Regions from separate parts of the Paraburkholderia sp. DD10 genome, predicted to be linked through region 1. Evidence: riboswitches for the same ligand, from Rfam matches in the RefSeq annotation. Region 1 holds a riboswitch; each other region holds the start of a gene.
What was found. Region 1 has a riboswitch for cobalamin ahead of ACOCG7_RS14290 (CbtB domain-containing protein). Riboswitches for the same ligand answer to the same signal wherever they lie in the genome.
Positions count from the first base shown of each region.

Region 1 (9,958 bases):
CGAGCAGGATGAAGGGCAAGTCGGACCATGCCGGCTGCCGTGCGAGCCAACCGAACAGATGCGAGGCGTGGCCGTCCGCGAGTGCTTCCTCGGCAATCAACGCGCTGCCCGCGCCGGCGTCCAGCGCTTCGGTCAGCGCGTCGGCATCGCGGCAGACGACGCAGGCGCGCTCGTCTTTATGCAGGACTTCGGCGATCACCTCGGCGTCGCGGCCGAACGGCGCCAGGATGAGAACGCGCTGCTCCATGACCTCACTGCCCGGACGTGTCGATGAGGTGATCCCGCGCGCCGAGCAGGGCCGTGGTGCCACGGTATGCCGGCAGGCCGGAGAGCACGCCCTCGAAGTCGCGCAGCGCCTCGCCGACTTCCACGCCGCCGTGCGCGAGCCGGAACTGGCGGATCGAGCGCTGGTGTTCGTTGGCGCGGCTCTTGACGGCGGTGACGGCCGTCAACACTTCGCCGTGATGCTCGAAGTAGCGGAACAGCACGACCACGTCGCTAAGATAGCTGATGTCGATATCGCTCTGAATTTCGCCGATGATGCCGTGCTGGCCCAGCACCAGCATCGTGATGATGCCCTGCTGGTTCAGGTAGCCGAGCAGCTCATGCATTTGCAGCAGCAGGTAGCGCTCGCCGGGCATCGCCTGGAGATAGGCGTTCAGGCTGTCGATCGCGACATACCGGGCGCCCTTGTTTTCGACCGACTGGCGCACGTCGGTCGCGAATTCGCCGGGCGAGATTTCCGCCGGATCGATCTGGCGCAGCGTAAGCAGGCCGCTTTCGACGTGCGGCGCCAGATCCATGCCGAGCGCCGCGCAGCGGATCATCAGCGTGGTGAGCGTTTCGTCGAACACGTAGTAGACGCAGCGCTGGCCGCGTTCGAGCGCCCTCAGCAGGCACGACACGACGGTGGTGGTCTTGCCCACGCCGGACGGTCCGATCATCAGCGCATTGGTGCCGGGGATCAGGCCGCCGCCCAGCAGCGCGTCGAGGCCCGGCGTGCCCGTGCTGAGCGGGTTCGGGTCGAATTCCGCGTGATGTTCCGCGGCGACGAGGCGCGGATACACACGAATGCCGCCGGTGTCGAGCGTGAAGTCGTGATACCCCTCGCGGAACTTGATGCCGCGCATCTTGGCGATGCGCAGCCGCCGCCGGTTGCCGCCGTAGTCGTGCACGATGTTGTCGAGGCTGATCACGCCGTGCGCGATGCTGTGCAACTGCACGTCGCCGGTGTCGGAGGTGTTGTCGTCGAGCAGCAGCACCGTGCATTCGCGGGTCGCGAAAAAGCGCTTGAGCGCGAGAATCTGCCGCCGGTAGCGCAGCGGGTTCTGCGACAGCAGACGCAGTTCCGAGAGACTGTCGAGCACGATGCGCGTGGGCTTGACATCATTGACCTGTTGAATGACGTTGCGCACGGTCTCGCCGAGTTCGACTTCGGCCGGGTGCAGCACGGATTGCTCGTATTGCGGGTCGAGGCCCTCGTCGGAGAGCAATTCGAGAATCGAGAAGCGGCTGAGATCCCAGCCGTGGCTGTCCGCCACCGAGATCAGTTCGGAGCGGGTCTCGGAGAGCGTGATGTAGAGGCCGGCTTGCCCTTCGTCGACACCCTTGAGTAAAAACTGCAAGGCTAGGGTAGTTTTACCTGTGCCGGGCGCGCCCTCGATGAGATACATGCGGCGGGGCGTGAAGCCGCCGCCCAGGATGTTGTCGACCCCTTCGATCCCTGATGAAAGGCGGGCCGGCGTGTCGGTGACAGGTTTCGTTGACATGGCTTGGCGATTCACGTCGATTGAGTGGCGGCAGTTGGTGGGCCGGTACGGCGGGCGCGCAAGATGCGTGCCCAACCCTCGCGTGCCTCGGTCCGAGCGCCACGGGTACGGACAGTGCTGTCAGCCTGTCGACCGCTTTCAGGGATCGCGCCGACATGAACCCCGCCCGCTTCCTCGCCGCCACGTTTGCCGCCGCGTCGCTAGGCGCCGTGCTGCCCGGCAGCGCGAGTGCCGACGATGCGCCCAGTCCGTGCGCATCGCTCAAACGCATCGTGGCGGCTGCGCCAGGCGGCTTGGCCTCGTTGACGCCCGACGACGGCAAGGGCGTCGCGCAACCTTACGGCGACGATGCGCAATGCTCGGCGAGCGGGGGCAGCTACCAATGCACGTGGACGCCGCATCATGACGCCGGGTCGAGCGCGGACGCGCTGCAGGCCGTCGCGGCGGATATCGCGTCGTGTCTGCCCGAAGCGACCCACGATCAGAATTCGCCGGGACGTCAGCACTTTTATTCGGGCGCGCCGGGTAAGCGGACCGAAATCACGCTGGCGCCGGCGGGTTCAGCGAGGCTGCGCCTGGTGGTGTCGGGTCAATGAGCGGCAAGCGGGCCGATATGCGTGGATTTCAAATCCGACGGCGGGCGTCGCGCTGGTGTTGTCAGTGCGACGCGAGCCACCATGTCCAGCCGCGCGATGAACGCCGTAATTCGACCGCCGACAGCGGGGCGATTTCGATGCGTGGAAATACGGCGGGCGATGCTCCGAGTGCGTGAACGAGCGCCGCGCGAATCACCGGCGCGTGCGTAATGGCGACCACGTTGCGCGGGTTTTGACGCGGGGCGCTTGTTGTACCGGTCGTTCCTTCGCTGATCGCGCCGTCCAGCGCATCGAGCCATTCTCCCAGGCGCTTCACGAGTTGACTGAACGACTCGCCGCCGTGCGCCGCGAAGTCGGGATCGCGCAGCCAGGCAGCGAGGTGCTGCGGCGCTTCATTCGCGAGATCGGCGAGGCGGCGTCCCTGCCAATCGCCGTAGTCGATCTCCCCCAACGCTGTGTGGACCGTTGCGGCGAGGCCCAACGCCAGCGCCGTATCGCGCGCGCAAACTGCGGGGCTGACGAAGACCGCGGCGGCGTCGGCAATCGCCAGGCGCTGGCGTGCGGCCTGGGCTTCGGCGAGGCCGCGAGCGTCGAGCGGATCGTCGGCGGGAAAGCGGCCCGCGCGCATGGCGGGGGTCGATGCGTGGCTGACCAGTAACAGCCTTGTGTCCATTCGATGACTTCCATAGAGGTACGCCAAGGCAGAACGCCCGCATGGACGCGTTGCGCTACCGAGTGCCGGAGTTTAGCGCGTAGAATAGCGGCACTGCGAAGTGCGGAAGCCGGTGAGAGCCCGGCGCGGTCGCGCCACTGTAATCGGCATCACGAGCCGAAAGCCAGACCTGAGCTTCGCAGCCTTCCTTTGCAATCGACTATCGGGGCGCGCTACCCCCAGGAGATGTCCATCATGACCGAAGCTGTTTTCGATCCCGCCAACCCGCCCGCTGCTCAACCCACGCCGATTCCGCTGCGCGAGTTGTTGCCTTGGGTCGTGTTCGGCGGCTTGCTGCTGTTGCTCGCGCTTTACTTCGTTGGGGCGGAACAGGGCGCCACGTCGCTGGTGCCCGGCATGTACGTGCATGAGTTCGTGCACGACGGTCGCCATCTGCTCGGCTTTCCCTGCCACTAACGGAGTTCGACATGGTTGGTAAGTTGTTATTGCGCGGGATGCTCGCAGGCATCGCCGCGGGACTGCTCACGTTCGGCTTCGCCCGGCTCGCGGGCGAGCCGCAGGTCGATCAGGCGATATCCTTCGAGGAAAAGGCCGCGGCGGCGGCCGAGGGCGGCGAGGCGCATGAACACGAAGACCTCGTTAGCCGCGATACGCAGGCGGGCCTGGGGCTGTTGACCGGCGTGGTCACGTATGGCGCGGCGTTCGGCGGATTGTTCGCGCTCGTATTCGCCTACGCCTATGGACGGGTGGGCGCATTGAGCGCGCGTGCGTTGTCGGCATGGCTTGCGCTCGGCGCGTTCATCGCGCTGGTGATCGTCCCGAACATCAAGTACCCCGCGAATCCGCCGGCGGTGGGCGACCCCGACACGATCGGAACGCGCACCGGCTTGTTCTTCCTGATGATCGCGATCTCGCTGACCGCGATGGTGTTTTCGCTGAAGGTGCGGCGTCGCGCGGTGATGAAACTGGGCGCGTGGAATGGCTCGATCGTGGGCGGCGTGGTGTTCGTCGCGATCATCGCTGCCGTGCAATTGTCGATGCCGACGATCAACGAAGTGCCGGCGGCTTTCCCGGCCGTGCTGCTGTGGAAGTTCCGCGTCGCGGCGATCGGCATGCAGGTGATCATGTGGACGACGATCGGACTGCTGTTCGGCGCGCTGGTGGAGCACAGCGGATTGACGCGGGTAGGCGCGGGGCGGGCGGCGGTGAAGTCCGTTTGATCGTTTTCTGTTGGTGAAGAGTGTGGGCTCCGTCTACCGGGCCCGGTTGACGTATGCCTGTAGCCCGCCTCGTGCGGGCTTTTTATTGCCCGCATGGGCCAACTGGTTACCGCCGTCCTCGCAGCTTCGCTGAACTAGTCGCCAGGGCTTCGAGGGCTGTTCGACGCCACAGCGTACGCCCTACGCGCTCCAACCCGTAACACCCAATCGAACACCCCGCGCCTTTCCCCGACCGGCTGGGTCAGCCGCTCAAACAATTGCGCAACGGCGCCATCGAGTTGCGCAAGCACTGGCGCCTGAGCCGCCGCCTCCAAATCGAAAACCGGCAATACCGACACGCGCTCATCCAACCCGCCATCCACAGAACCAGTAGCCGCACCGCTATAACGCGCGATCAACGAATCAAGCCGCGCCACGATCGATTCCACATGCGCCGCCCGCACATTCGCGGCATTGAGCGCCACTTCACCCGACACCCCGCGCCGAGCAGAATCACTCAACACCCGCGCCCAGTGCAAACAGCACAGCAGCGATCCGGTGGCCAACTCGACACCAGAATTCCACGCCACCACGCGCTGCATTTGCAGCGGCTTCAGCGCGATTCGCAACTCATGCCAACCGCGGTCGAGCTTGCGCATGGCGACAGCCGCATCCGCCGCCAGCGCAGCGGACCCGCCCAGCCGCACCACCTCGCGCAACGCACCCAGCACAGCCGCAAGCCTCATCTCCACATGACGGCTCGCCGCGAGCGGCATCATCAGGACCGCCACCGCGAACGACACGAGACAACCCACCAGCACTTCCTCGATCCGCAATTCGACCAACGGCCCCATTGCGAAGCCCAACTCGCCATACACCAGTCCGACGAGCACGGTAATGAAGAACACGCCCGGCACATACGCGCTCAGGATGTAATAAGCCCAGCCGAACACGCAGAGCACCATGGCGGCCACGAGCAGCATCGGCGAATCGTGCAGCGGCGCGACGAGCAACACGCTGGCGAGCGCGCCGGCCAGCGTTCCCGCCAGTCGCTGCGCACCGCGATAAATCGTGTCCGCGCGTGAGCGTGTGCCGAGAAATACCACGAACGTCGTGATGACCGCCCAGAACCAGCGCTCGGGAGACAGCGAGTGGCCGATCAGCATCGCGAGAAACGCGGCTGTCGTGGCGCGGGTGGCGGGCAACCAGCAGAGCCTGGCGCGCAGGTCCGCGAATCGTTGCACGGCTGAAGCCGGAGCGTCGCCGGACGCAGGCTCAAAGCGCCGCCGCTCTCGACAGTGCGCGATCTCCTCGAGCCGTTCGATCGCTTGACGCAGCACGTCCGCATTCGCTTGCCCGCGGCCATACGCAGACGCCGACACCAACGCATGCTGTCCCGCCGCGACTTCCACTTCGACGATGCGCTCGCGAATCGTGTCGGCGTCGGGTGGGTTCAGCAACGCCAGTTGCTCTTCGAGCGCGAGCGCGGCTTCGTTCAACACCGAGAGTCGTGCCGCATCCGGCGCATGCAGCACGCGCGACGCGCGCAGCGTCACCGCATGAATCGCAAGCCGGAAACTGGCGGCGGGTCGCGTCGGCACGATCGCGCGGCCGACCAGCGCGACCATCAACGGGCCGAAAGCGGAGAGCAACAGCGATTGCACGAGGTGTAGCCGCGAAGGGTGCAGATACAACCCAAGATAAAAGCACACCACGCCGAGCAGCGCGCAACCGAGCGCACGCGGACCACAGGCCTGGCAGAGCATGCCGGCGAACATCACGACGAGAAAGCCGGCATCTCCGGCGACCGGATAAGGACTCAGCACGCTCGCCGCGGCGAAGCACACGCAGGCGCACAGATACAGAGAGAAGAGCGAGCCGAACCATGCGGACCGCCTTGCATCGCGCACGAACAGCGGCGCGACCATCGCGAACAGGACGCCGGGCGCGGCAAGGGTGATCGGTTGATGATGGAAGACCGTCCACGCGATGCTGGCCATGCCGGTGAGCAGGCAGGCGAGCGCGACACGCAGCGCGGTATGGAGACGCACGAGTCCCGGGTCCGCGGCGAGCAGGCGGTCGGCGACGCGCGAAAACGCGGCAGCAATCATGATCGATGATATCCAGGCTAAATGGTCGCGACCGGCTTGTGGCCGATTGCGACAGACCGGACGCGCGGCTGAAGGTGGCGCTGCGCGTCCGGTGGATTCGGGTTTTCCCGGATGATATCTAGCCAAAATTGCAGGAGTCGGGTTTTCGCGGCGGCGCAGCGGCGCATTCGGCGCTGCGCGCGCCCGCATCACGTCGCGTCGTGAAAAATCACGCCGAGCGTGTGCCGCTGTCCCGACCGCAAACGGCTCACGCCATGCCGCAAGTTCACGCGGTACGCTCCACGCGTGCCTTGCACCGGCCGATGATGCACCGCGAACACGACGGCGTCGCCCTTGCCGAGCGGCACGACTTCCGTGCGCGACTGCATCCGCGGACGCTGCTCGGTCATGACGAACTCGCCGCCGGTGAAATCCTCCCCCGGCTCGGACAACAGAATCGCAACCTGAAGCGGAAACACGTGTTCGCCATAGAGGTCTTGATGCAGGCAGTTGTAGTCATCCGTGGCGTATTGCAGCATCAATGGAGTGGGGCGCGTCTGCCCGGCGGCATGGCATCGCTCGATGAATTCCGCATGCGCGGCCGGATAACGGACGTCGATTCCCATCGCCCCGTTCCAGCGATTCGCCACCGGCGCGAGACGCGGGTAAAGCTCGCTGCGCAACGCCGCGACGAGCGGCGGGAGCGGGTAAGCAAAGTACTTGTATTCGCCTCGGCCGAAACCATGCCGCGCCATCACCACGCGGCTGCGAAACAATGCATCGCGCGGATACAGCGCAGTCAGTGCATCGCATGCCTGCGCGGTGAGCAGATTGCGCAGCATCGCGCAGCCATACGCGTTCAGTTCTTCCTCGGCGTCGAACCAGTCGATCTGGTCGATGCGTTGCGCAAGCGAGCCAATAGAGGAATTTGCATCGGGCGCGGCGGCGCGTTCAGGTTTTGGCCGCATTGCCAACGCCGATTCCGCCGACTGCGCATCCGGCTGTGCATCCGGGTGTCGATCCTTCGCAATTGTGCTCATGAGCCGTCTCCGTCAAGCGATCATCGAGTCATCATCAAGTGTAAGCAGGCGCCCCACGCCGCGCACTCCGACTCTTGCTGTCCAATTCCTCGCTCGTCTGCGTTCGGGCAAGCGCGCAGTCGCGTGCCGGATCATTGCGGCTGTCGGCAACTCGTATTTCCAATAAGAAACGAATAGGGGCAATGCGCGCCTGCCGTCGCAAGAGCATGCGCGGGCATCGGCGGCATTCGTGCGCCACGATGGATTCGGTCCGCTATTCAAGCCCAGCAAGCGCACGCGACGGTTCCCGCGCGTCACTTCCGGGCAAACGCCCTTGCCGCCATGAAAGCCCGCGTGTATAGTTTCCTAACTTACTCTTGTTTCGCATCGGAAATTAAAGGGATTCACATGAACGCTTCCACCATCCTCGCCGACCTCGGCATCGCCCACGCGGCGCAGGCCGGCGACATCGCGGTTCATTCGCCCATCACCGGCGAACTCATTGGCCGCGTGGCCAGCAACACGGTGGCGGAAGTCGATTCGGCCCTGGCCCAGGCGAAACAGGCGTACACCGCCTGGCGCGACGTCCCGGCGCCGCGCCGTGGCGAACTGGTGCGTTTGCTCGGCAACCGTCTGCGCGAAAAGAAGCAGGCGCTCGGCAGCATCATCACGCTTGAAACCGGCAAGATCCTCCAGGAAGGCATGGGCGAGGTGCAGGAGATGATCGACATCTGCGATTTCGCGGTCGGTCTGTCGCGTCAACTGTATGGCCTCACGATCGCGTCCGAGCGACCGGGCCATCGCATGGCCGAGACCTGGCACCCGATGGGCACCTGCGTCGTGATCTCGGCGTTCAATTTTCCGGCGGCCGTGTGGTCGTGGAATGCGGCGCTCGCGCTGGTGTGCGGCAACGCGGTGATCTGGAAGCCGTCGGAGAAAACGCCGTTGACCGCGCTCGCCGTCAATCAGATTCTCAACGAGGCGTTGCAGGAATTCGGCGACGCGCCGGCCGGCCTGACCGCGTTGATCAACGGCGGCCGCGAGGTGGGCGCGAAGCTGGTGGCCGACCCGCGCGCGTCGATCGTCAGCGCGACGGGCAGCACGGAAATGGGCCGCACGGTGGGCGTGGAAGTGGCGAAGCGCTTCGGCCGCTCGCTGCTCGAACTCGGCGGCAACAACGCGGGCATCGTCACGCAAACGGCGGATCACGAACTCGCGATGCGCGGCATTCTGTTTTCGGCGGTGGGCACGGCGGGGCAACGCTGCACGTCGCTGCGGCGTCTGTTCGTGCATGAGAGCGTGTACGACAAGACCATCGAGCGTCTGAAGCAGTTGTACAGCAAGGTGCCGATCGGCAATCCGCTCGAAAAGGGCACGCTGATGGGTCCGCTGATCGACAAGCAAGCGTATGCCCGCATGCAGGAAGCGTTGCAGCAGGCCACTGCGGAAGGCGGCAGGGTGTTCGGCGGTGAGCGCGTCGAGGTGAAGGGTCATGAAGGCGGTTACTACGTGCGGCCGGCCATCGTCGAAATGCCGTCGCAAACGCCGGTGGTTCTGAAGGAAACGTTCGCGCCGATTCTCTACGTGCTGCGCTATGCGGATTTCGCCGAGGCGGTCGAGGCGAACAATGCGGCGGTTCACGGTTTGTCGTCGTGCGTATTCACAACCGATCTGCGCGAAGCGGAGCGCTTCCTGTCCGACGCGGGCAGCGATTGCGGCATCGCGAACGTGAACATCGGGCCGAGCGGCGCGGAAATCGGCGGCGCGTTCGGCGGCGAGAAGGAAACCGGCGGCGGCCGCGAGTCGGGATCGGACGCGTGGAAGGCGTACATGCGCCGCGCCACCAACACGGTCAACTACTCGTCGGCATTGCCGCTCGCGCAGGGCATCGACTTCAATATCGGCTAAGCCCGGCAGACGGGTAGCGCATTCAGTAAAAAGCACAAAGCAGCGGCGCATTCACGCGCCGCTGTTCGCATTTTTTCAGCAATCCGTTTGCGCCGCCCGCCGTTTCAAGAGCGGCCACGCTACTCGTGGGGTAAGACGTGAGTTCCAAGGTCGTGATCGTCGGCGGTGGGGTGATCGGCAGTTCGATTGCGTATTTTCTGCGGCTCGCCGATCCGACAGTCGGCGTCACCGTGATCGAACGCGATCCGACTTATGCGCGCTCGTCGTCGGCGCTCTCGGCGGCGTCGATCCGTCAGCAATTCTCCACACCGCTTTCCATTCAGATGTCGCTGTTCGGTATCGAGTTTCTGCGCTCGATCGGCGAGCGGCTGTGCGTCGACGGCGTGAAACCGTCGATCGATCTGCACGAAGGCGGTTATCTCTTTCTCGCGACGCCTGTCGGCGAGACGACGCTGCGTGAGAATCACGCGCTGCAAACAAGCCTTGGCGCCGATATTAGCCTGCTCGACAGAAACGCGTTGCAAGCGCGCTTTCCCTGGCTCAATGCGGAGGACCTCGTCGCCGGTACATTCGGCGAAAGCGGGGAAGGCTGGTTCGACGGCTATGGTCTCGTGCAGGCGCTGCGCAAGAAAGCGCGGGCGCTCGGCGCGCATTATGTCGCCGCCGACGTTACCGCGCTGCATCGCGACGGCAGCCGTGTCACG
Region 1 covers NZ_CP185392.1:3,136,171-3,146,128, reverse strand. Annotated here, with positions in the region: gene ACOCG7_RS14310 (ATP-binding protein) at 1-247, opposite strand, end outside; gene ACOCG7_RS14305 (ATPase domain-containing protein) at 252-1,769, opposite strand; gene ACOCG7_RS14300 (hypothetical protein) at 1,925-2,365, shown strand; gene ACOCG7_RS14295 (histidine phosphatase family protein) at 2,427-3,038, opposite strand; cobalamin riboswitch at 3,090-3,232, shown strand; gene ACOCG7_RS14290 (CbtB domain-containing protein) at 3,273-3,494, shown strand; gene ACOCG7_RS14285 (CbtA family protein) at 3,506-4,258, shown strand; gene ACOCG7_RS14280 (FUSC family protein) at 4,393-6,537, opposite strand; gene ACOCG7_RS14275 (2OG-Fe(II) oxygenase) at 6,537-7,295, opposite strand; gene ACOCG7_RS14270 (aldehyde dehydrogenase family protein) at 7,755-9,254, shown strand; gene ACOCG7_RS14265 (NAD(P)/FAD-dependent oxidoreductase) at 9,392-9,958, shown strand, end outside.

Region 2 (9,958 bases), 1.3 Mb from region 1:
GCGGCTCCGATCAGATTGCCCTGGCGGTCGATCGCGAACATTTCGACGTTGACCTGCGGCGGCACGATAGCGCGCGCCACTTCAAGCGCATGCCGGCAGACGATGTCGCCGAGCGGCACGTTTTGCGCCCGCGCCAATGCGACCGCCTGCTGGCTCGTATTGGCCGCGCGAATCGCCGCCTGCAACGCGTCGTCGGCGCCGTCTTCGGCGGCCCAAACGGCGAGCCGTTCCAGATCGATGCTCGAATTGCGGCTATGCAGATCGAGATGCCCCGCCGCGAGTTTGCTGAGCTTGCCGAAGCCGCCGCATACGCTCAACCGCTCGACCGGCGCGCGCTTCATATGCTTGAGCACCGCGCCGACGAAGTCGCCCATCTCGATCAGCGCGATATCCGGCAGGCCGTAATGCGCGCGCATCGCGTCCTCGCTCGCGTTGCCGGTGCAGGCGGCGAGATGCGTGTAGCCGTTCGCGCGCGCGACGTCGATGCCCTGATGGATCGACGCGATATAGGCCGAGCACGAGAACGGCCGCACGATGCCGGTGGTGCCGAGAATCGACAGGCCGCCGAGTATGCCCAGGCGCGGGTTCATCGTCTTGAGCGCAAGCGCCTCGCCGCCTTCGACGCCGATCGTCACCTCGAAGCCGCCTGCGTAGTCGTGCTCCGCAGCGAGGTCGGTGAGATGGTCGGTCATCATCTTGCGCGGCACCGGGTTGATCGCGGGCTCGCCGACCGGCAGCGTCAGTCCCGCGCGCGTCACCGTGCCGACGCCGGGCCCCGCGCGAAAAATCACACCCGGTTCGGTCAGCAGCCGCACGCGGGCGAACACGATCGCGCCGTGCGTCACGTCGGGATCGTCGCCGGCATCTTTCACGGTGCCGGCTTCCGCGCCGCCCGCGCCGTCAGCGATGAAGCGGCAGTACACCAGCGGCATCGGCACATGCTGGCCTTTCGGCAAGACGATTTCCGCAACCTCGCTGACGACGCCCGCGAGCAGCAGACGCGCCGCCGCGAGCGACGTCGCGGTGGCGCAACTGCCGGTCGTATAGCCGCTACGCAGCGGCGCGGGTTGTTCGGGCGTTTCTTCGCGCATTACGGTTGTCGCCGTGATTCGGATGACGTCGCGATGGCGGCCGTATCGGTTTCACGCGCGGCCTTCGTCACGTCCAGCAACGTGATCGGCAACGCCTGGCGCCACGTATCGAAGCCGCCGAGCGGTTGCGCGTCGGCCAGCGCGATGCGTGTGAGCGTGCCGCCATGTTGCTCGCGCCAGGCCGCGAGCGCCGCCTCGCCTTGCAAGGTGACCGCGTTGGCGACCAGCCGGCCGCCGTCGCGCAGACGCGCCCAGCACGTGTCCAGCACGCCCGCCGCCGTCGCGCCGCCGCCGATGAACACGGCGTCCGGCGCCGGCAGCCCTTGCAGCGCTTCGGGTGCGCGCCCGGCCACGAGTTGCAGACCCGGCACGCCCAGCGCGTCGCGATTGTGCTCGATGAAACGCTGCCGCTCCGCGTGCCCTTCAATCGCGATCGCGCGGCAGGTCGGATGCGCGCGCATCCATTCGATGCCGATCGAGCCGCTGCCCGCGCCCACGTCCCACAGCAATTCGCCGGGCGTCGGCGCGAGGCGCGCCAGTGTGATCGCGCGCACGTCGCGCTTGGTCAACTGGCCGTCGTGGCGGAAAGCGTCGTCGGGTAGGCCGCAGGTCAGCGGCAGACGCGGCGCGCCTTCGGTCGCTCGGCATTCGAGCGCGATCAGGTTCAACGCGGCGACATCGGGAGCGGACCACTGATCGGCGCGGCCGTCGATGCGACGTTCCAGCTCGCCGCCCAGATGTTCCAGCACGATCATGCGGGTCGCGCCGAAGCCGCGCGCGTTGAGCAGTTCGGCCAACGCCGCGGGCGTGCGCCCATCGGCGCTCAACACGAAGACGCGCGCGCCGTCGTGCAAATGCGCGTTCAGCGTGGGCAGCGGCCGGCCCACCAGCGAAACGGTCGCGACCTCCTGCAACGGCCAGCCGAGCCGCGCCGCCGCCAGCGACAGCGACGACGGCGCGGGCAGCACCCGCAACTCGCCGGCCGGCAACTGCCGCGCGAGCGTCGCGCCGACGCCGAACAGCATCGGATCGCCGCTCGCCAGCACGCATACGGAAGCGCCGCGCTCGGCCAGCAACGGCGCGAGATCGAACGGCCGCGGCCATGCCGCGCGGCGCGCGGCGAGGCGCGCGGGCAGCATCGCCAGATGACGCTCGCCGCCGTAAATCACCGACGCCTCCAGCAACGCACGCCGCGCGGGCCGTCCCAAACCGGCGAAGCCGTCATCGCCCATGCCCACCACCGTCAGCCACGCAGGCATGCATCCATCCTCATTCTGTGTCTTCAAATCATGCGCTGTGCCACGCCGGTCAAAGCGTCCAGCCTCGTTGTGCTGTCCGAAAAAAGGCATAATACAGCCGCCGGTGCCCTTCGGGGCCGAAGAGGGAACACAGTGCCACTGTGGCTGCCCCCGCAACTGTATGCAGCGAGTCCGTTTGCGCTCCGCGCCACTGGTTTCACCGGGAAGGCAGCGGCGGACCATGACCTGCCAGCCAGGAGACCTGCCGGCGAGACTGTTCGTGCCAGCCTGCATCGGGCGGGGTGTACCGATGCCGCAGCAATGCCCGCCTCACGGCTTGCTCGGGCTTTCGCGCGACGCTAAACCCGGTGTCCGTCTTGAATCAAGCTTCGCCCTCCACCGTTTTGCCCGACGCGGCCCCAGCGCCACGGCCCTCGGCGTGTCCGGGGCTGCTGCGCATCGTCGCCGCGTGCGACGGCGGCATCTGCCGGATCAAGCTGCCTGGCGGCGAGCTGAGCGCCGCGCAGGCCGCGGCGATTGCCGAGGCGAGCGCGCGGCATGCGGCCGGCGTGATCGAGTTGACCAATCGCGCGAACTTGCAGGTGCGCGGCGTGCGTGGCCGCGAGGCAGCGGCGTTGAGCGCGGCGTTGGTGGCGGCGGGGCTTGGGCCCGATGGAGCGGCGCCAGACGCGGCGGCTGGTTCGGATGCGATGGCGAAGCGCGCCGCGCCGGCTTCCAACTCGCTCCGCGCGGCGGCCGCCGACGACGTGCGCAACGTGATGATCAGCCCCGCCGCCGGGCGCGATCCGTTCGCGCTGTTCGACACCAGGCCGCTGTGCGCCGAACTGCTGGCGCTGCTGCAAGGCGAAGCGCGCTTCGCGGCGTTGTCGCCGAAATTCGCGCTGCTGGTGGATGGCGGCGAGCGCCTGGCAAGGCTCGATCATCCGCATGACGTGTGGCTCGCGGCGTCGCAAGTTCGTGACGGTGTGCGGTTCGTGTTCGGTCTTGCCGGTTGCCCGCCAGCGGTGGCGTTACCGCAAAACCCGGCTGCCGGTTGCGATGACTCGACACAAGCTCGTCGCGTGGACGACGCAGGCGCATTAGCCGCCGTGTCGTCATCGCAAGTCCCTGCGCTTGTCCGCGCGCTGCTGCACTCGTTTCTCGACCTCGCCGCCGCCGACGCCACGCGCATGCGTCACCTGCTCGCCGCGCGTTCCGTCGACGCCGTATTGCAGCGCGCGCAAACGTATGTCGATTTCCCGCTGTCACGCGACGCGTCGCTCGCGTCCTGGCATCGCGCGACACCGGCCGATGCCGCGCGTCGGCTCGGCGCGCACGCCCAACGCACGACGGAGACCTGGCACGTAGGCGGCCAGCCGCCGCTAGGCCGCCTCGACGCCGCCACCCTGCATGCCCTCGCCGCGCTCGCACGACAGCAAGGCAACGGCACGCTGCACGTCACGCCGTGGCAAAGCGTGCTGCTGACCGACATCGCGGCGCACGCCGTGCCAGCCGTGCTGACCGCACTGAACACGCTGGGCCTCGCCTGCGATGCCACGCAAGCCATCACGCGTCTGATCGCCTGCGCGGGCTCGCCAGGCTGCGCGAAAAGCCTCGCCGACACCAAGGCCGACGCACTGCGGCTCGCCGCGCGCTTGCCCGAGAACGTCGAGGTCCATCTGAGCGGCTGCCCGCGCTCGTGCGCCGCCGCGCATCGTGCGCCGTACACACTGCTGGCTGTGTCGCCCGGCACTTACGACCTTTATCGACGCGACGACGGCCACTCGGATTTCGGCCAGTGCGTCGCGCGCCAACTGACGATCGACCAGGCCGCCGACCTGCTCGACCACCTGGCCCGGAGCCCATAGATGCTTGATTACATTCGCGACGGTCAGGAGATCTATCGCCAATCCTTCGCGACGATCCGCGCGGAAGCCGATTTATCGCGCATCCCCGCGGACCTGGAAAAACTCGCGGTGCGCGTGATTCACGCGTGCGGCATGGTGGATATCGTCGACGCCCTGCAATTTTCCGCAGGCGCGGGCACCGCGGGCCGCACGGCGCTCGCGCAAGGCGCGCCGATTCTCTGCGATGCCGGCATGGTCGCGCAAGGCATCACGCGCGCGCGGCTGCCCGCGAACAACGAAGTGATCTGCACGCTCACCCACGACGACGTACCGGCGCTCGCTCGCGAACTCGGCAACACGCGCTCGGCCGCCGCGCTCGAATTGTGGCGTCCGCGACTCGCGGGCAGCGTCGTCGTGATCGGCAATGCGCCGACCGCGCTCTTTCATTTGCTCGACATGCTCGATGCCGGCGCGCCGAAGCCCGCGCTGATTCTCGGTTTTCCGGTGGGCTTCGTCGGCGCGGCCGAATCGAAGGCGCTGCTCGCGGACGACAGCCGCGGCGTGCCCTACGTGGTGGTGCACGGCAGACGCGGCGGCAGCGCGATGGCCGCCGCCGCCGTGAACGCGCTCGCGACGGAGGTCGAATAAATGACCGTGCAAGGACGTTTGTTCGGACTCGGCGTCGGCCCCGGCGACCCTGAACTCATCACGCTGAAGGCGCTGCGTCTGCTGAAAGCGGCGCCCGTGGTCGCGTATTTCGTCGCGAAGGGTAAGAAAGGCAACGCGTTCAGCATCATCGAAGCGCATTTGCACGACGCGCAGCAGCATCTGCCGCTCGTGTATCCGGTCACCACCGAAGCGCTCGAACCGCCGCTCTCGTATGAAGCGATCATCGCCGACTTCTACGACACGGCGGCGGAGATCGTCGCCGGTCATCTCGATGCGGGCCGCGACGTGGCCGTGATTTGCGAGGGCGATCCGTTTTTCTACGGCTCCTATATGTATTTGCACGACCGGCTCGCGGCGCGCTACGAGAGCGAAGTCGTGCCCGGCGTGTGCTCGATGCTCGGCGGCGCCGCCGTGCTCGGCGCGCCGCTCGTCTATCGCAACCAGAGCCTCTCCGTGCTCTCGGGCGTGCTGCCCGAGGACGAATTGCGCCGCCGTCTCGCCGATGCCGACGCCGCCGTCGTGATGAAACTCGGCCGCAATTTCGACAAGGTGCGGCGCGTGCTGGGCGAACTCGGTCTCGCGCGGCGCGCGCTTTACGTCGAGCGTGCGACGATGGGCAATCAGCGCATCGTGCCGCTCGCGGAAGTCGATCCGATGGCGTCGCCGTATTTCTCGCTGCTCGTCGTGCCGGGGGAAAAATGGCAAGGATGACGCCACCCGCGATCGTGATTCTCGGCGCGGGCGCGTTGACGACCGCGCGGCGCATTCAAGCTTTGTACGCGGATAGCCAGGTGCATGGGTTGCAGGGACGCGTCGCGGCCGATGTCTCGTACAGCGAACTCGGCGCGCATCTGCGCGAGTTGTATGCGCGCGGCACGCCGGTCGTCGCGTTGTGCGCGGCGGGCATCGTGATTCGTTGCGTCGCGCCGTTGCTCGCGAACAAGGGCGCGGAGCCGCCGGTGCTGGCCGTCGCGGAGGACGGCAGCGCGGTCGTGCCCTTGCTCGGCGGTCTCGCCGGCGTCAACGTGATGGCGCGCGTGATTGCCGCCGCGTTGGCCGTGTCGCCGGCGATCACGACGAGCGGCGAATTGCGCTTCGGCACCTGCGTGCTCAATCCGCCCGAAGGCTATGCGCTCGCCGATCTCGGCCAAGGCAAACGCTTTGTGTCCGATCTGCTGGCCGGCGAGAGCACGCGGATCGAAGGCGAAGCGCCGTGGCTCGACGGTGCGCAGTTGCCGCGCTCGGCATCGGCGCGTCTCGCGATTCGCGTGACGCCGCGAGCGTGGAGCGGACGTGATGACGAACTGGTGATTCATCCGCGCAGTGTGGTGGTGGCGGTGTCGGGTGCGGGTGCGAAGATCGAAGCGCGCGTGCATGAGGCGCTGGATGCGCAGGGTCTTGCGGTGCTTTCTCTCGCGGCGTTGCTGGCTTCGTCTGAACACATGGCGGACCAGGCGCTCGCTCAGGCCGCCGCCAGTCTGAACGTGCCGCTGCGTTTCACTCAAACGCATCCCGAAGACGGCGAGCGGCCCAGCAACCTGCTGCATGCCGCGCTGCGCATTCCCTACGAAACGCTGCATGACGACGCGACTAGCGGCGTCGCGCTCGCAGTGGCGCCGTTGGCGATCGATCCCGACACGATCGGCCGCGCACGCGGCCGTCTGACGGTGATCGGCCTCGGCCCCGGCAGCGCCGATCTGATGGCGCCCGCCGCGCGCGCGGCGCTGAACGAAGCGACCGATATTCTCGGCTACGACACCTACGTGAAAATGGCCGGCCCGTTGCGCGCGGATCAGCGCGTGCATGGCACCGACAACCGCGAGGAAATGCAACGCGCGCGTCACGCGTTCGAACTGGCGAGCATGGGACGCTCGGTGGTGATGGTGTCGTCGGGCGATCCGGGCGTGTTCGCGATGGCCGCCGCGGTGCTCGAAGCGCTCGACGCCGAGCGGAACACGCAGTGGCACGCGGTCGAACTGTCGATCGTGCCGGGCGTGTCGGCGGCGATGGCCACCGCCGCGCAAGCCGGCGCGCCGCTGGGTCACGACTTCTGCATGCTGTCGCTGTCCGACAATCTGAAGCCGTGGACGATCATCGAAAAGCGTCTAAGGCACGCGGCCGAAGCCGATCTGGTGATGGCGTTCTATAACCCGATCTCGCGCGCGCGTCCGTGGCAACTGGATAAGGCGCTGGACATCGTGAGGGAATATCGCGCCGTGACCACCAAGGTGGTGCTTGGCCGCGATATCGGCAGGCCGGGCGGCATGCTGCGCACGATCGCGCTCGGCGAACTGCGCTCGTCCGACGTGGATATGCGGACGATGGTGATCGTGGGCTCATCGACCACGCGGGGCTTCGCCAAAAACGCCGAAGGCGGCGAATGGATTTATACCCCGCGCTGGTACGAGTGAATCGATCCAGATAACGGGTGGGGCGGCCTATGCCGCCGCCTTCAGATCGTCGATCGCCCGCTGCCTCACGCCCAGGTCGTCCCACAACTCGGGATGGCAGGTGAACACGAGGATCTGATGGCGCGTCGCCGCGTCGATCAGCGCGCGCTTGATGGCGTCGCGCCGCGCGGCATCGGTATGCACGGCGGCGTCGTCCAGCATGAGCAAGGTCGGCCGGCCCGATGCCTTGAGCAGATCCGCATACGCGAGCCGCGTCAGAATGCCGAGCTGTTCGCGCGTGCCGAAGCTCAGCGCGTCGAGCGTATCCGCGCGGCCATAACGGTCCAGTGTCGCGGGACTCAGATCGTCGCCGAGCGCGATGGTCGATTGCGGAAAAATTCGCCGCAGATAATGCCCGAGCCGCTCGGTCAACGGCGCACGCAGTTGCGCCACCGCCGCGTCGCGTTCGTCGACCAGCACTTCGTCGAGCAGGCTCAACGCGCTGGCCCGCAAGCTGAGTTCGTCCTTGCGGCGCGTGGCCTGTTCGACGCGCGCCCGCACCGCCGCGAGACGCTCGCCGAGGCCGGAGGCGCCGACCGTCTCCAGTTGACTGCGCAATTGCGCGATCCGCACTTGCCGCTCATGCTGCTCGCCGCGCGCGAGTTCCGCCGACGCGCGATAGCGCTTCGCCTCGGCAGCCGGATCGTCGAGGCGCGCGGCTTCGAGTTCGCGCTCGCGTCCCTCGCGCTGTTTCGTCAACGCGTCGACCTGCACGCGCTGCTCGATCATTTTCGTCTGCCATTGCGCACGGTTTCGGCGGAACGCTTCGTCGTTCAACTGCGCTTCCTTGCGCTGCAATTGAGCGGCGAGCGATTCGGTCGTGGCTGTCGCGGTCGATCGTTTTTCCGCCGACTGCGCCAGCAGTTTTCTGGCCGCTTCCCATGCATCGCGCGCGATCTCGGCGTTGCGGCGCGCTTCGTCGAGCGGCGGCGCGGCGGACACATCGGGCAACAACGCCAGCCGTTCATTCGACGCCTGCCAGCGCGCGCTAGTGGAAGCCAACGCCGCACGCAGCGCGTCGATGCCCTGCGGCGCGTGCACTTCGAGAATCTTCGCCTGGCTTTTCTGTTGCGCGACGAGCGCCTTCCACTGTTCATGGCGGGCTTCGGCCTCACCGAGCGATGCCACGCCCAGCGCCTGCAACAACTGCGCATGACCGGCTTCGAGCGAGGCAAGCTCGGATAACCGCGCCGGCAAATCGGAGACGCCCGGAATCACGCGCAATTCACCGAGCGCGCCGAGGCCGATCAGCTTTTCCTCGTCCAGACGCAACACGCCCGCGCCGCTCACCTGGGCTTCGCCAACCGTGATCGCGCCGTTCAGCCGGTATTCGATGCGCGTCATCGCCGCTTCGGTGCGCGCACGCAGCACCGTCAATTCGGCATCGAGCGATTGAAGCCGCTTCAGTTTCGCCGCGTCGATTTCGAGCGAAGCCGCGGCGCGCGCGGCTTCGAGAACGGCGTCGTTCGCCTTGCCCGCGTCGGCGATCGCGGCTTCGAGCCGCTCGCTTTCGGCGCGATGCAGGCCGATCTGGCTGCGCAAGTCCGCCGCGCTCACGGCCGCGTTCGCCAGTTCGAGCGCGCGGTTGGCATCGGCGAAGGCTTGCTCGAATCGCGCGACGCTCGCCGCGGCTCGATCATGCTCGGTTTGAACGGCGGACACGTTGGCTCGCGCCGCATCGAGTTGCTGCCGCTCGCGAGCGACGGCCGCTTCCAGTTCGGCCGCGCCGTGCTCCTGTTGCAACGAAAGCGCCAGTTCCGCTTCGCTCACTTGCAGCGACTGTGCGAGTTGCTGAACGCTTCGTTCGAGTTCCGCCGCGGCGTCGGCGCGCTGTTGCGCCTGCGCGGCTTTCTGTTCGTGAAGCTCCCAGGGCCGCTTGCGTTGCGTGTCGTCGAACGCTTCCTGCAGCGCGGCGAGGCGCGCGATGTTCTCCTCGAACTGCTCGCGCTGCTGTTCCAGCTCGTCGCGCTGGACAAGCAGCGCGGCCAGGGCCTGTTCGGCTTCGGCAAGCGGCCCGGTGGACTTCTGCGTGCGGGCCGTGAGCAGTTGCCGAAGTTCGCGCTGCACGGCGGCGATCAACGCGTCCTCGCCCGCCGACTCCCGGCTGCCCGACAGTTGCGAGAGCGCGTCGCGCAGATACTGCGCCGCGTGCCCGGTGGAATCGCGCATGTCCTGTGTGCCGCCCTGCTGCACCCACAGCAAACCGGGAACGCCGGCGTTCTCGGCTTTCAGCGGCCCGCGCGCGGCACGCGAAAAACCGAGCAATGCCGCGAGCTTGTCCTCGGCTTCGTCCTCGCTGAACACGGACTGGCCGATCCGCAACTCGCAGCGCTGCCGCGAGACGAACTGCTTCGACAGCTTGCAGCTCGTGCCGTCCAGATCGAAAGTCACTTCGACCGACGGCTGCCCGCTCGCCTTGCCCCACGGCAACAGATCCTTCAGATGCGAGGCCTTGTAGCGTTCGAGAAACACGGCGCGCACCGCTTCGGCGATCGTGCTCTTGCCGGCCTCGTTCGGTCCGGTGAACAGATTGAGCCCCGGCTGCAAATCGTCGACCACAAGCCGGCCGGTGAACTGCTTGAACTCCTGGATCGCAATGCTTTCGAGCTTCATGCGGACCTCGCTTCGCGCGGCAGTTCACGTTGAATGCGCGCCAACAGCAA
Region 2 covers NZ_CP185392.1:1,787,889-1,797,846, forward strand. Annotated here, with positions in the region: gene ACOCG7_RS08140 (cobalt-precorrin-5B (C(1))-methyltransferase) at 1-1,091, opposite strand, end outside; gene cbiE (precorrin-6y C5,15-methyltransferase (decarboxylating) subunit CbiE) at 1,091-2,350, opposite strand; cobalamin riboswitch at 2,435-2,614, shown strand; gene cobG (precorrin-3B synthase) at 2,698-4,197, shown strand; gene ACOCG7_RS08155 (precorrin-8X methylmutase) at 4,198-4,824, shown strand; gene ACOCG7_RS08160 (precorrin-2 C(20)-methyltransferase) at 4,825-5,556, shown strand; gene cobJ (precorrin-3B C(17)-methyltransferase) at 5,553-7,256, shown strand; gene ACOCG7_RS08170 (AAA family ATPase) at 7,284-9,908, opposite strand; gene ACOCG7_RS08175 (metallophosphoesterase family protein) at 9,905-9,958, opposite strand, start outside.
Region 2: linked by a shared signal. The riboswitch ahead of cobG (precorrin-3B synthase) and the one ahead of ACOCG7_RS14290 (CbtB domain-containing protein) in region 1 are both predicted to bind cobalamin.

Region 3 (9,958 bases), on a different replicon from region 1:
GATGCCATTGCTGTTCATACGCGCCACCGTGCAGTCGAAGTGGCGCGATTAGCACGGAATAGCGCCACCTTTCCAAGAATTATGGCACGGAACACGGGTTTCGTGCCAAATCCAGCGGCACAAAGTGGCACGAAACGCGATATCGTGACAAATTTTCGAGAAAAGTGGCACGCAAGTCAAAACGAGGTGGCGCAATTTGAATGCAGCGTTGGCGCGGACTAATCGTTGCTCGAATCCGCTCACGCATTCCACCGCACCAACGACCACTGCCGCGCCTCGTCATCGCGACGCAGCCAGACAATCCCGGTCATATCGAGCGACCACCGCAGACAGCGCTCCAACGGCACGTCCAGCACCAGCGACGCGATGGCCCGCATGACGCCCGCATGCGTGACCACGTAAGCCGGCGTCAGCTCGCGCGTTTGCGCGAACGCGTCGAACCACGCGCGCACCCGCGCGACGAATTGCGTCACGCTTTCGCCACCGTGCGCCCGCGCGTGCTCGAAGTTGGCCGCCCAGTCGTCGAGCAACTCGCGATCGATCGCATCCCAACGCCGCTCTTCCCAGTCGCCGAAGTTCATCTCCTTCAGACGATCGTCGTGACTGAGCGCGCAGCCGAAATCGTTCGACATCGCCGCCGCGAGCGCCGCGCAGCGCGTCGACGGACTCGACATCAACACGCGCGGCGCCGGCACCTGCAACGCGGCGAGCCGCAACGCGAGCGCCGCCGACGACACGTCGGCATCCTCGACGAGCGCGACGTCGCTTTGGCCGTAACAGACGCCGGCATCGACCACGACGGCGGGGTGACGAATCAGGACGATATCCATGCGAGCCCCATGAGATAGATGCTCAATTCGAAGACCTGCTGCGCAAAGCCGAGGCAATCGCCGGTATAGCCGCCGAGTCGTCTCACGAAATAACGGCCCATTGCGAAGCGCAGCGCCACCAGGACGAGCAGCGTCACGGCCGCGAAACGCCAATCCGCTGAAGCAGGTCCATTCGGCCACAGCAACCACGGCAAACCGAATAGCGCCGCACAAAGCAACGCGGGCGCGGAGAGGCGCTGCGCGACCGGTTTGGCCTTGCCTTCCGCGCGCACGTAGTCGAGCGTGGCCAGATAGCTGATCGCGAATGCGCGGCTCGCCGCGTGCGCGCCGATCATCAGGCCCGCGGCGCGCATCGGCGGCAACGCGGCAAGCGTTTGCCACTTCAGCGCCAGGGCGATCACGAGCGCGATCGCGCCGAACGCGCCAATGCGCGAATCGTGCATGATGCGCAGCACGTTCTCGCGCGTATAGGCGCCACCGAACGCATCGACGCAATCGGCGAGACCGTCTTCGTGAAACGCGCCGGTGACGAGCAGCGACGCGGCCATCGACAACAGCACCGCGACCCCCGCTGGAAACACACGCAGCGCCGCGAGATAGACCAGCGCGCTCGATCCGCCGACCAACAAACCGACGAGCGGAAAATAACGCGCCGCCGCATTCAGATAGTGCGGCTCATAACCGACCCAGCGCGGCACGGGCACGCGCGTGAAATAACCGAGCGCGGTGAAGAAATAGCGCAGTTCGGCGAGCGGATTCATGGGTGGGCCGGAGGCAGGTTTCGAGACGATGGATCACGCATCGCGATTCGCGACGCCGGCCGATTCGAAGCTCGCCATCTCGTTGACGAACGCCGCCGCCGCGCGCAGCAGCGGCACCGCGAGCGCCGCGCCGGTGCCTTCGCCGAGACGCATATCCAGCGACAACAACGGCTGCGCGCCGAAATGATCGAGCATGCGCCGATGCCCCGCCTCGTTCGACGCATGCGCGAACACGCAGTACTCGCGCACGTTCGGCGCGAACGCATCGGCGACCAGCAGGGCCGAACTGGCGATGAAGCCGTCGACCAGAATCGTCATGCGCGCTTGCGCCGCCGCGAGATACGCGCCCGCCATCATCGCAATCTCGAAGCCGCCGAAGGTCGCGAGCACGTCGAGCGGATCGGAGGAAACGGCGTGACGGGTGAGCGCCGACGCGAGCACGTCGCGCTTTTTCGCAAGCCCCGCGTCGTCGAGCCCGGTGCCGCGGCCGACGCATTCTTCGATCGGCACGTTGCACAAACGGCTCATCAGACAGGCGGCCGACGAGGTGTTCGCAATGCCCATCTCGCCGAACCCGATCACGTTGCTGCCGAGCGCCGCGTGATGCCGCACGCGCGCCGCGCCCGCCTGCATCGCGGCCAGCGCGTCGTCGCGGGTCATCGCGGGTTCACGCGCGAAGTTGCGCGTGCCGGCCGCGACCGGAATGTCGACAAGACCTTCCGACGACGGCAACGGTGTCGCAATGCCGGCGTTGACCACTTCGAGCTCGATGCCGGCAACGCGGCTCAATGCGTTGATCGCCGCGCCGCCAGCCAGGAAGTTCGCGACCATCTGCGCGGTCACCGCTTGCGGATAGGGGCTCACGCCTTCATCGGCAATGCCGTGGTCGCCGGCGAATACGATCAGCGCCGGGCGCTCGACGGTGGGATGCGTCGTGCGCTGAATCAGGCCCATCTGGCGCGCGAGCGCCTCGAGCCGTCCAAGACTGCCCGGCGGCTTGGTCTTGGTGTCGATGATGTGTTGCAGGTCGTCGCGCAGCGTTTGATCGAGCGGTTCGACTTCGAATAATCCCGACGAGCGTGGCAAGGAAGTCATAAGGTTTTTTAAAAGGAAGGTTTTGACAAAGCGCTCAGCGCGGCGCGGGAATCAGCGCCTCGTGTTCGCCGTCGCGAATCAGGATCAACGGATAGCCGAATGCGCGGCTCGTCAGCGCGGGGGTCAGCACGTCGTGCACCGGTCCGGCGTAAGCGCCGCCGTCACCGTCGAGCAATAGCGCATGGGTCGCGAAGCGGCGCGCGAGGTTCAGATCGTGACAGGAAAACAGCACTGTACGCCCAGGCTCATGCGCCCACCCGCCCAGCGCTTCGAGACAATCGATCTGGTGGTGCAGATCGAGATGCGACAGCGGTTCGTCGAGCAGCAGCAACGGCGCGTCCTGACATAACACCGCGGCGAGCGCCACGCGTTGACGCTCGCCGCCCGAGAGCGACAACACGTCGCGCGTGGCGAATGCGGCGAGGCCCAGCAATTCCAGCGCGGCATGCGCGGCGTCGCGATCGGCCTCGCGCTCCCAGCCCCAGCCGGTCAGATGCGGGAAGCGATTCAGCATCACGATGTCGAGCACGCTCGCACTGAACGCGTCCGCTGCGCTTTGCGGCATCAGCGCGCGGCGTTGCGCGAGCGGCAGCGGTTGCCAGTCGGCCAGGCGCACGCCGTCGAGTTCGACCTGACCCGCCGACGGCTGCAACAGACCCGCGAGCGTGGCGAGCAGCGTCGTCTTGCCCGCGCCGTTCGGGCCGGCGACGCACCAGAGTTCGCCTTCGTAGAACGTATGCGTGAACGCTTCGAGCAAGGTGCGCGTGCCGGCACGCAAGGTCAGGCGTTGCGCGCTGAGCGCGGCGTGGGAGGCGTCGTGTGCTTTCATCATCGGCGCCTGTGCAGCAGCATCCACAGAAACACCGGCACGCCGATGATCGAGGTGATCACGCCGACCGGCAACTGCGCCGGCGCTATCGCGGTGCGCGCGATCAGATCGGCGCCCATCACCGCGACGCCTCCGCCGAGCGCCGCAGCGGGCAGCAGCATGCGCTGATCGTTGCCGAACGCGAGCCGCAGCATATGCGGCACCACGAGGCCGACAAAGCCGATCGTGCCCGCGGTGGTCACCGCCGCAGCCGCCGCCAGCGACGCCACCAGGTACACGCGCAAGCGCAGCGGCACCACGGCGACGCCCAACGCTTGCGCGGCGGCATCGCCGCGCAACAGGACATTGAGCCGCGGCGCGGCGGGCACGATCGCAAGCAGCGCGACGGCGAGCACGGCGAGCGCCGTCCACGGCATCGCCCCGCCGTTGAGATCGCCGGTCAGCCAGAACAGCATGCCGCGCAAGCGATTGTCGGGCGCGAGGTTCAGCAGCAACGTGATGAGTGCGCCCCAGCCCGCCGCGATCACCGCGCCGGTCAGCAGCAAACGCGGCGACGTATCCTGCGGCTCGCCGCGCCACAGCTCGCGGCGCGCGAGGCCGAGCACCAGCAGGATCGACACGAACGCGCCGGCGAATGCGCTGGCGTCGACGATCCACCACGCGCCACCCGCGATCATCGCGACGAGAGCGAACGTCGCCGCGCCGCCTGACACGCCTAACACGTAGGGTTCGGCCAGCGGATTGCGCAACAGCACTTGCAGTAGCGCGCCGGCCAACGCGAGCAACGCGCCGCATGCGAAGCCCGCCAACGCGCGCGGCAAACGCAGCGTGCGAACGATCTCGGCGGTCAGATCGGCGGACCCGCCATGCGCCGAGGACGAGGGCATCAGCGCCGCCAACACGCGGCCGGGCGGAAGCGCCACGCTGCCCAGTGCGAGCGACGCCATCAACACGACGAGCGCGACCACCGCGAGCGCAAGCCAGATCGCGGCGGCACGCTTCGCATTCATGACGCGCATCGTGCTCGTGGTTGGGGTGGTCGAACTCGAACCGCGGTTCATCGGCGCGTGCTCATGCAGGAACGTTCGTCACTGCTGCTGCCAGCCAACCGTGACATACGCACCGCGCCAGGGCGAGTTATACGAGTAGGCCGTTTCATAGTCCTTGTTCAACAGGTTGTGGATTTGCGCGGCCACGTACCACGCTTTCGTGATGTTGTAGCGCGCCGACAGATTCACCACACCGTAGCCGCCCAGCTTGCCGCTGCTATCTTCGCGCGCGCCGCTCACGATCCACTCGCCGCCCACGCGCCAGCAGGCGATGCTGCGATTCACCGCGAGCGATCCGAAACGCCGCGCGCGCCGCAGAAGGTCGGCATCTTTGTCGAGGTCGACGGGATTTTGCAGCGTCAACGACGCGCGCACGTCCGTCTTGCCGACATGGCCGCTCCACGATCCTTCGAGTCCCTGCACCTTCGCATGCCCGACGTTCTCGGCCAGATAGATGCCGGGCGTCACCTGCTGATAATCGATCAGATTCGAATAGCGCGTCTGGAACGCGCTCAGGCGCATCACGCCGAGCGCGTTCGACGCGTACTGCAACGCGGCCTCGATCGAATGACTGCGCTCCGGCTCGATCGACGCGTTGCCGCTGTACGGATAGTACAGATCGTCGAAGCTCGGCGCGCGAAACGAATCCGAATAGCTTGCAGTCGCCTTCCAATGGCCGGTGATGTCGAAACCGTAGCCGAGATAGTAACTGTTCGCTCCGCCGAAATCGGAATACTGGTCGCGCCGCACATTGGCCTGAATCTGGTTGCGCCCAAAGCGCCCCGTATAGCCGACGAAACCCGAATCCACATGACGATCCGGCGCCGCGAACGTATCCGAGTCGAGGCTTTGATCGAGATGCTCATAGCCCACCTGCAACTTCTGCTGCGCGGCGAACGTGAAATCGTTCTGCCACGTGTACTGGCGATTGTCGGTATCGAAGCGGCCGTTATAGATGCCGTTGGTTTTCGACACGCTGCGGTCGTCGCCTTCGGAGACGATGAAGTGGGTGGTCCACCAATCGGTCAGCTTGCCGTTCGCGAACACCGACATCTGACGCACCTTGCTATACAGATTGTTTGAATCGGTCGGCACGCCATACGCGTTGTCGTAACTGTTGTTGCCGTTCGACTGGAAATACGTGACGCCCGCGTTCCATTGGTCGTTGAACCTGTGACGCAGCGAAGCCGAAATGCTTTCGTTCAGATAGCCGTTTGCGTTCGGATTGGCTTGCGGCGCCTCGCGCGGATTCAGCGACGAGAAGCCGTCGCCCTTCGAACGGGCGAGCGACAGGTTGAAGGTGGTGGCGCCGTCCTTATCCAATGCGCCGTTCACGCCGGCCTGCTGCGTCTGCGTGTGATAGCTGCCGTAGCCCACCGAAAAGTTGAAACGCGGAGGATGGTCGCCACCGTCTTTCGTGAACACCTGCACCACGCCGCCGATCGCGCCCGAACCGTATAGCGCGGACCCGTTGCCGTTCACCACTTCCACGTGATCGATCTGGTCGAGCGGGATCTGCGCGAGTTGCGATGTACCGAGGGTCACCGAGTCGACCCGCACGCCGTCGATCAGCACCAGCGATTGCGTCGACGACGCGCCACGCAAAAACAGACTCGTGGTCGAACCAGGGCCACCTGTACGCGAGATTTGCGCGCCGGGGGCGAGTTGCAGCAGGCCGGGCAAGTCGGTCGCGGTGCTGTCGGCGATGTCCTGCTGATCGAACAGCGCCGTCGGCGGAATCGCGTCGGCGAGCGCTTGCGGGCCACGCCCCGCCGTGACGACCACCGGCGACAACACGATGGGCGATGAACCTGCAGCCGCGGCAGCCGCGGACGAGGTGGAAGAAGACGCATCGGAAGAGGTGGAAACAGCAGCGGCCTGAGCGTGCACGACGAGCGGCACGCCCGCAAAAACGAGCCACGCCGCGCGAGCGATGGGGGACAGCATGGGATGACATTCCTGTGGGTAACGTGCGCGGCCCGCTTCCCCGCAGGCCGATGCGTAACGAGGCGCCCGCGCTTTTCAACGTTTTCGCGGACGTTCCTCTCCCTCTGGCCGGTATCCGGGCTGGCGACACATCGATCCCGCCTTCCCACGCGTGACGCGCAGTGGCACACTCGCACGTTCAGCTTCGAACACGCGATCAGGACCGACCTGCATGATGAATGCGGTCGCTTACCGTTGCGGGGGCAGCGCAGGTTCGCGCGTTCTGGCGAACGACGCGCCCTGCTTCCCGTTTAACTGCGCGCACTATGAAAGCGCGCGCGGGCACCAGAGTGCGGCCAGTTTAGGAGCGGCCCCCGAGCCCGTCAAGAATCGTTGATCGTTGCGCGATCTGTTCGGTTAAGTGCGGGTTATTGTCCGATGCGCGAGTACTTTTTCATCATATGGTCGATCAATGCCTGCATAAAGCGAGGTTGTTACGTCTCGAAACGAGACAAATGTCGGAACCCGCGATATTCCGCGCTAAAATGCGATGTCTTTAGAGGACGCAGCACATGCTCACCGAACTCGAAACACTTTCACAGAACATCGGCAAGCTGATCGCGATCAGCCAGCGCCACAACGAAGCGCGCCTCGCGCTCGAAGAGCAGCTCGCCCAATCACGCGCCGAAGTCGAAGCCACGCGCACGGAACTTGCAATGCTTCGCGAGGAACGCGATGCGCTGCAAGCGGAACGCGACGCACTGTCGGCCAAGATCGACGACGCCCAGGTGCGGCTGAATGCGATTCTCGAGAAACTGCCGCGGGCACGCGCGCACAATGAGCCGGACAACCAGCTCGATCTGCTCGAGCCCGCTCAGCATCAAGCCGAAACCGGGAGCGACGTGACCCGCCACGGAGAAAACGCATGACCACGAAGCAGATCGAAGTGTCGATTCTCGGCGTGCCCTATCGTCTCGCCTGCTCGGCTGAAACAGAAGGCGCACTGCTTGAAGCGGTCGCGCGTGTCGACGCCGAAATGTCGAAGATCCGCAATAACAGCAACGTGCGCGGCACGGATCGCATTGCCGTCATGGCTGCGTTGTCGCTGGCATCGGAACTGCTTAAGCTGCAAAGCAGCGTGCGGCACGGAGAAGCATTTCCCGCTGAGGAAATCCGGCGTACAATGCATCAAATGAACGAGCAACTGGGTACTGTGATCGAGCAGTACAGCATGCAATAACTATCTAGTGGCCGGTCGCGAGATTGGCTGCGGATTCAAGCGAAGTGCATGAGCGGTAGTCAATAAGACTCGGCAAACGTTTGAATTCCATCGTTTTAGTTTCATCGGTTTAGCTTCCCTGCCTGGTTCGCCAAGGTCATATATTCCTTGAACCAATGCCATGTGCACGGTTGCGGAAATTTGTAGCACGGGTGTGCGCGTCACTCTGTCTGATGTACCCGAAGTGTTGCTAACTGCGACCAATTCTGAACCCCCGGTTCAGGATGCCGGCCTAGCGGCTAAGGCGGGGACCTTATTTGGAACGGCATCGGACTTCGGTTCGGTGCCGTTTTTCTTTGGGCCTCGATTTTCTTCCGCATCTTCAAACCCTTAACGTTCCAATTCGATTCATGCGCTACTGGCTAATGAAGTCCGAACCGGACGAAGCAAGCATCGACCATCTCGCCAACGCACCGCACCGCACGTTGCCGTGGACCGGCGTGCGCAACTATCAGGCGCGCAATTTCATGCGCGACATGATGCAGGTCGGCGACGGCGTGCTGTTCTATCACTCGAGTTGTCCCGAGCCGGGCATTGCGGGGCTCGCCGAGGTATCGTCCACCGCTTATCCGGACCCCACCCAGTTCGACACGAAGAGTCCCTACTACGACCCGAAGTCGTCGCAGGAAACGCCGCGCTGGATGCTCGTCGACGTCGTGTTCAAGAAGAAGATTCCGCTGATTCCGCTTGCCGCATTGCGCGAGCACGAAGGGTTGAAGGACATGCGCGTGCTCGCCAAAGGCAACCGCCTATCGATTACGCCGGTGACCGAAGCCGAATGGCGCTTCATCACCCAACGACTCATTTGACATTGCACGTGCACGCGGCACGTTACGGCGCAATCCATGCGCCGAACTGCGCGCAGCAAGGATCAAGCCTGTCAGGCAACGTCAAATTAGGGAACCAAGCTCAGGTTACAAGCGCCTAACGGACTCGCAAACGCTGGACCGCAAACGCCGTGCCATTGGCTCATGCCGATGGCGTCGCCAATGCGCGGCGTTCGCTCCGATCGTGCATCACCTGTTCAGGCAAGGAGTCCAACAATGAAGAAAAACACCGCACGTGCAATCGCGCTCGCTCTCGCATGCATCGCTCCCACCGCGCTTGCGCTCACGCCGGCCGTGGCTCGCGCGCAGAACGCGCCGCAGTATCAGCCGGCGGGCGTGCTGTCGCTAAACGCACAGGCCAGCGCGGACGTGCCGCAAGACGTGGTCGACATCACGCTGTTCTACGAGCAGGAAGCGAAGGATCCGTCGGCGCTCACGTCGACGTTGAATCAGCGCGCCGACTCGGCGCTGCAAAAAGCCAAGGGCGTGAACGAGGTGACGGCGCGCACGGGTTCGTTCTCGATCTATCCGTCCACCGATCGTGACGGGCGCATTTCCGCATGGCGCGGCCGCACCGAGGTCGTGCTCAAGTCGCGCGACTTCGCCGCGGCTTCGAAGCTCGCGGGCCAATTGGCATCGATCATGCAAGTCGGCAACGTACAGTTCTCGCTGTCGCCCGAAGCGCAGCGCGCCGCGGAACAGAAGCTCACCGGCGAGGCCATCAAGTCGTTCCGCGAGCAGGCCGCTTCGTCGGCGCAAGCGTTCGGCTACGGCGGTTATTCGATTCGTGAGGTCAACGTCGGACACAACGGCGTCATTCCGCGCCCCATGATGATGATGAGCGCGCGCGCCATGAGCGCCGACGCCAAGGTCTCGGCGCCCATGCCGATCGAAGGCGGCACGTCGACCGTGACGGTCAACGTATCGGGTTCGGTGCAAATGAAGTAACGCGTTTTGCGCTGAATCTCACGCACCGCTGTTAAAAAGCCACGGCATGCCGTGGCTTTTTAATTGACTACGAAGACAACAGATAGGGCGGCGCTCAGTTCGCGCCCGCCGCCACCGCCGGTTCGCGTCGCGCCCGGCGATAAGACCACACCAGCATCGCGATGCCCGCGACGATCATCGGCAGCGACAGCCACTGCCCCATCGACAGCCCCATTGCCAGCAGCCCAAGGAAGTCGTCCGGTTCGCGCGCGAATTCCACCGTGAAACGCGCGAGGCCGTAGCCGATCAGGAACACCGCCGAAATCGCGCCCAGCGGCTTCGGTTTGCGCGAGAAGAAGAACAGCACGAAGAACAATGCGACACCTTCCAGCGCGATCTCATACAACTGCGACGGATGACGCGGCAGCATGTGAT
Region 3 covers NZ_CP185393.1:148,747-158,704, reverse strand. Annotated here, with positions in the region: gene ACOCG7_RS16085 (Fic family protein) at 1-18, opposite strand, end outside; gene cobC (alpha-ribazole phosphatase) at 240-830, opposite strand; gene ACOCG7_RS16075 (adenosylcobinamide-GDP ribazoletransferase) at 815-1,591, opposite strand; gene cobT (nicotinate-nucleotide--dimethylbenzimidazole phosphoribosyltransferase) at 1,625-2,686, opposite strand; gene ACOCG7_RS16065 (ABC transporter ATP-binding protein) at 2,721-3,518, opposite strand; gene ACOCG7_RS16060 (FecCD family ABC transporter permease) at 3,515-4,576, opposite strand; gene ACOCG7_RS16055 (TonB-dependent receptor domain-containing protein) at 4,604-6,511, opposite strand; cobalamin riboswitch at 6,600-6,855, opposite strand; gene ACOCG7_RS16050 (ATPase) at 7,063-7,419, shown strand; gene ACOCG7_RS16045 (cell division protein ZapA) at 7,416-7,730, shown strand; RNA gene ssrS (6S RNA) at 7,843-8,024, shown strand; gene ACOCG7_RS16035 (EVE domain-containing protein) at 8,120-8,578, shown strand; gene ACOCG7_RS16030 (SIMPL domain-containing protein) at 8,813-9,544, shown strand; gene lgt (prolipoprotein diacylglyceryl transferase) at 9,639-9,958, opposite strand, start outside.
Region 3: linked by a shared signal. The riboswitch ahead of ACOCG7_RS16055 (TonB-dependent receptor domain-containing protein) and the one ahead of ACOCG7_RS14290 (CbtB domain-containing protein) in region 1 are both predicted to bind cobalamin.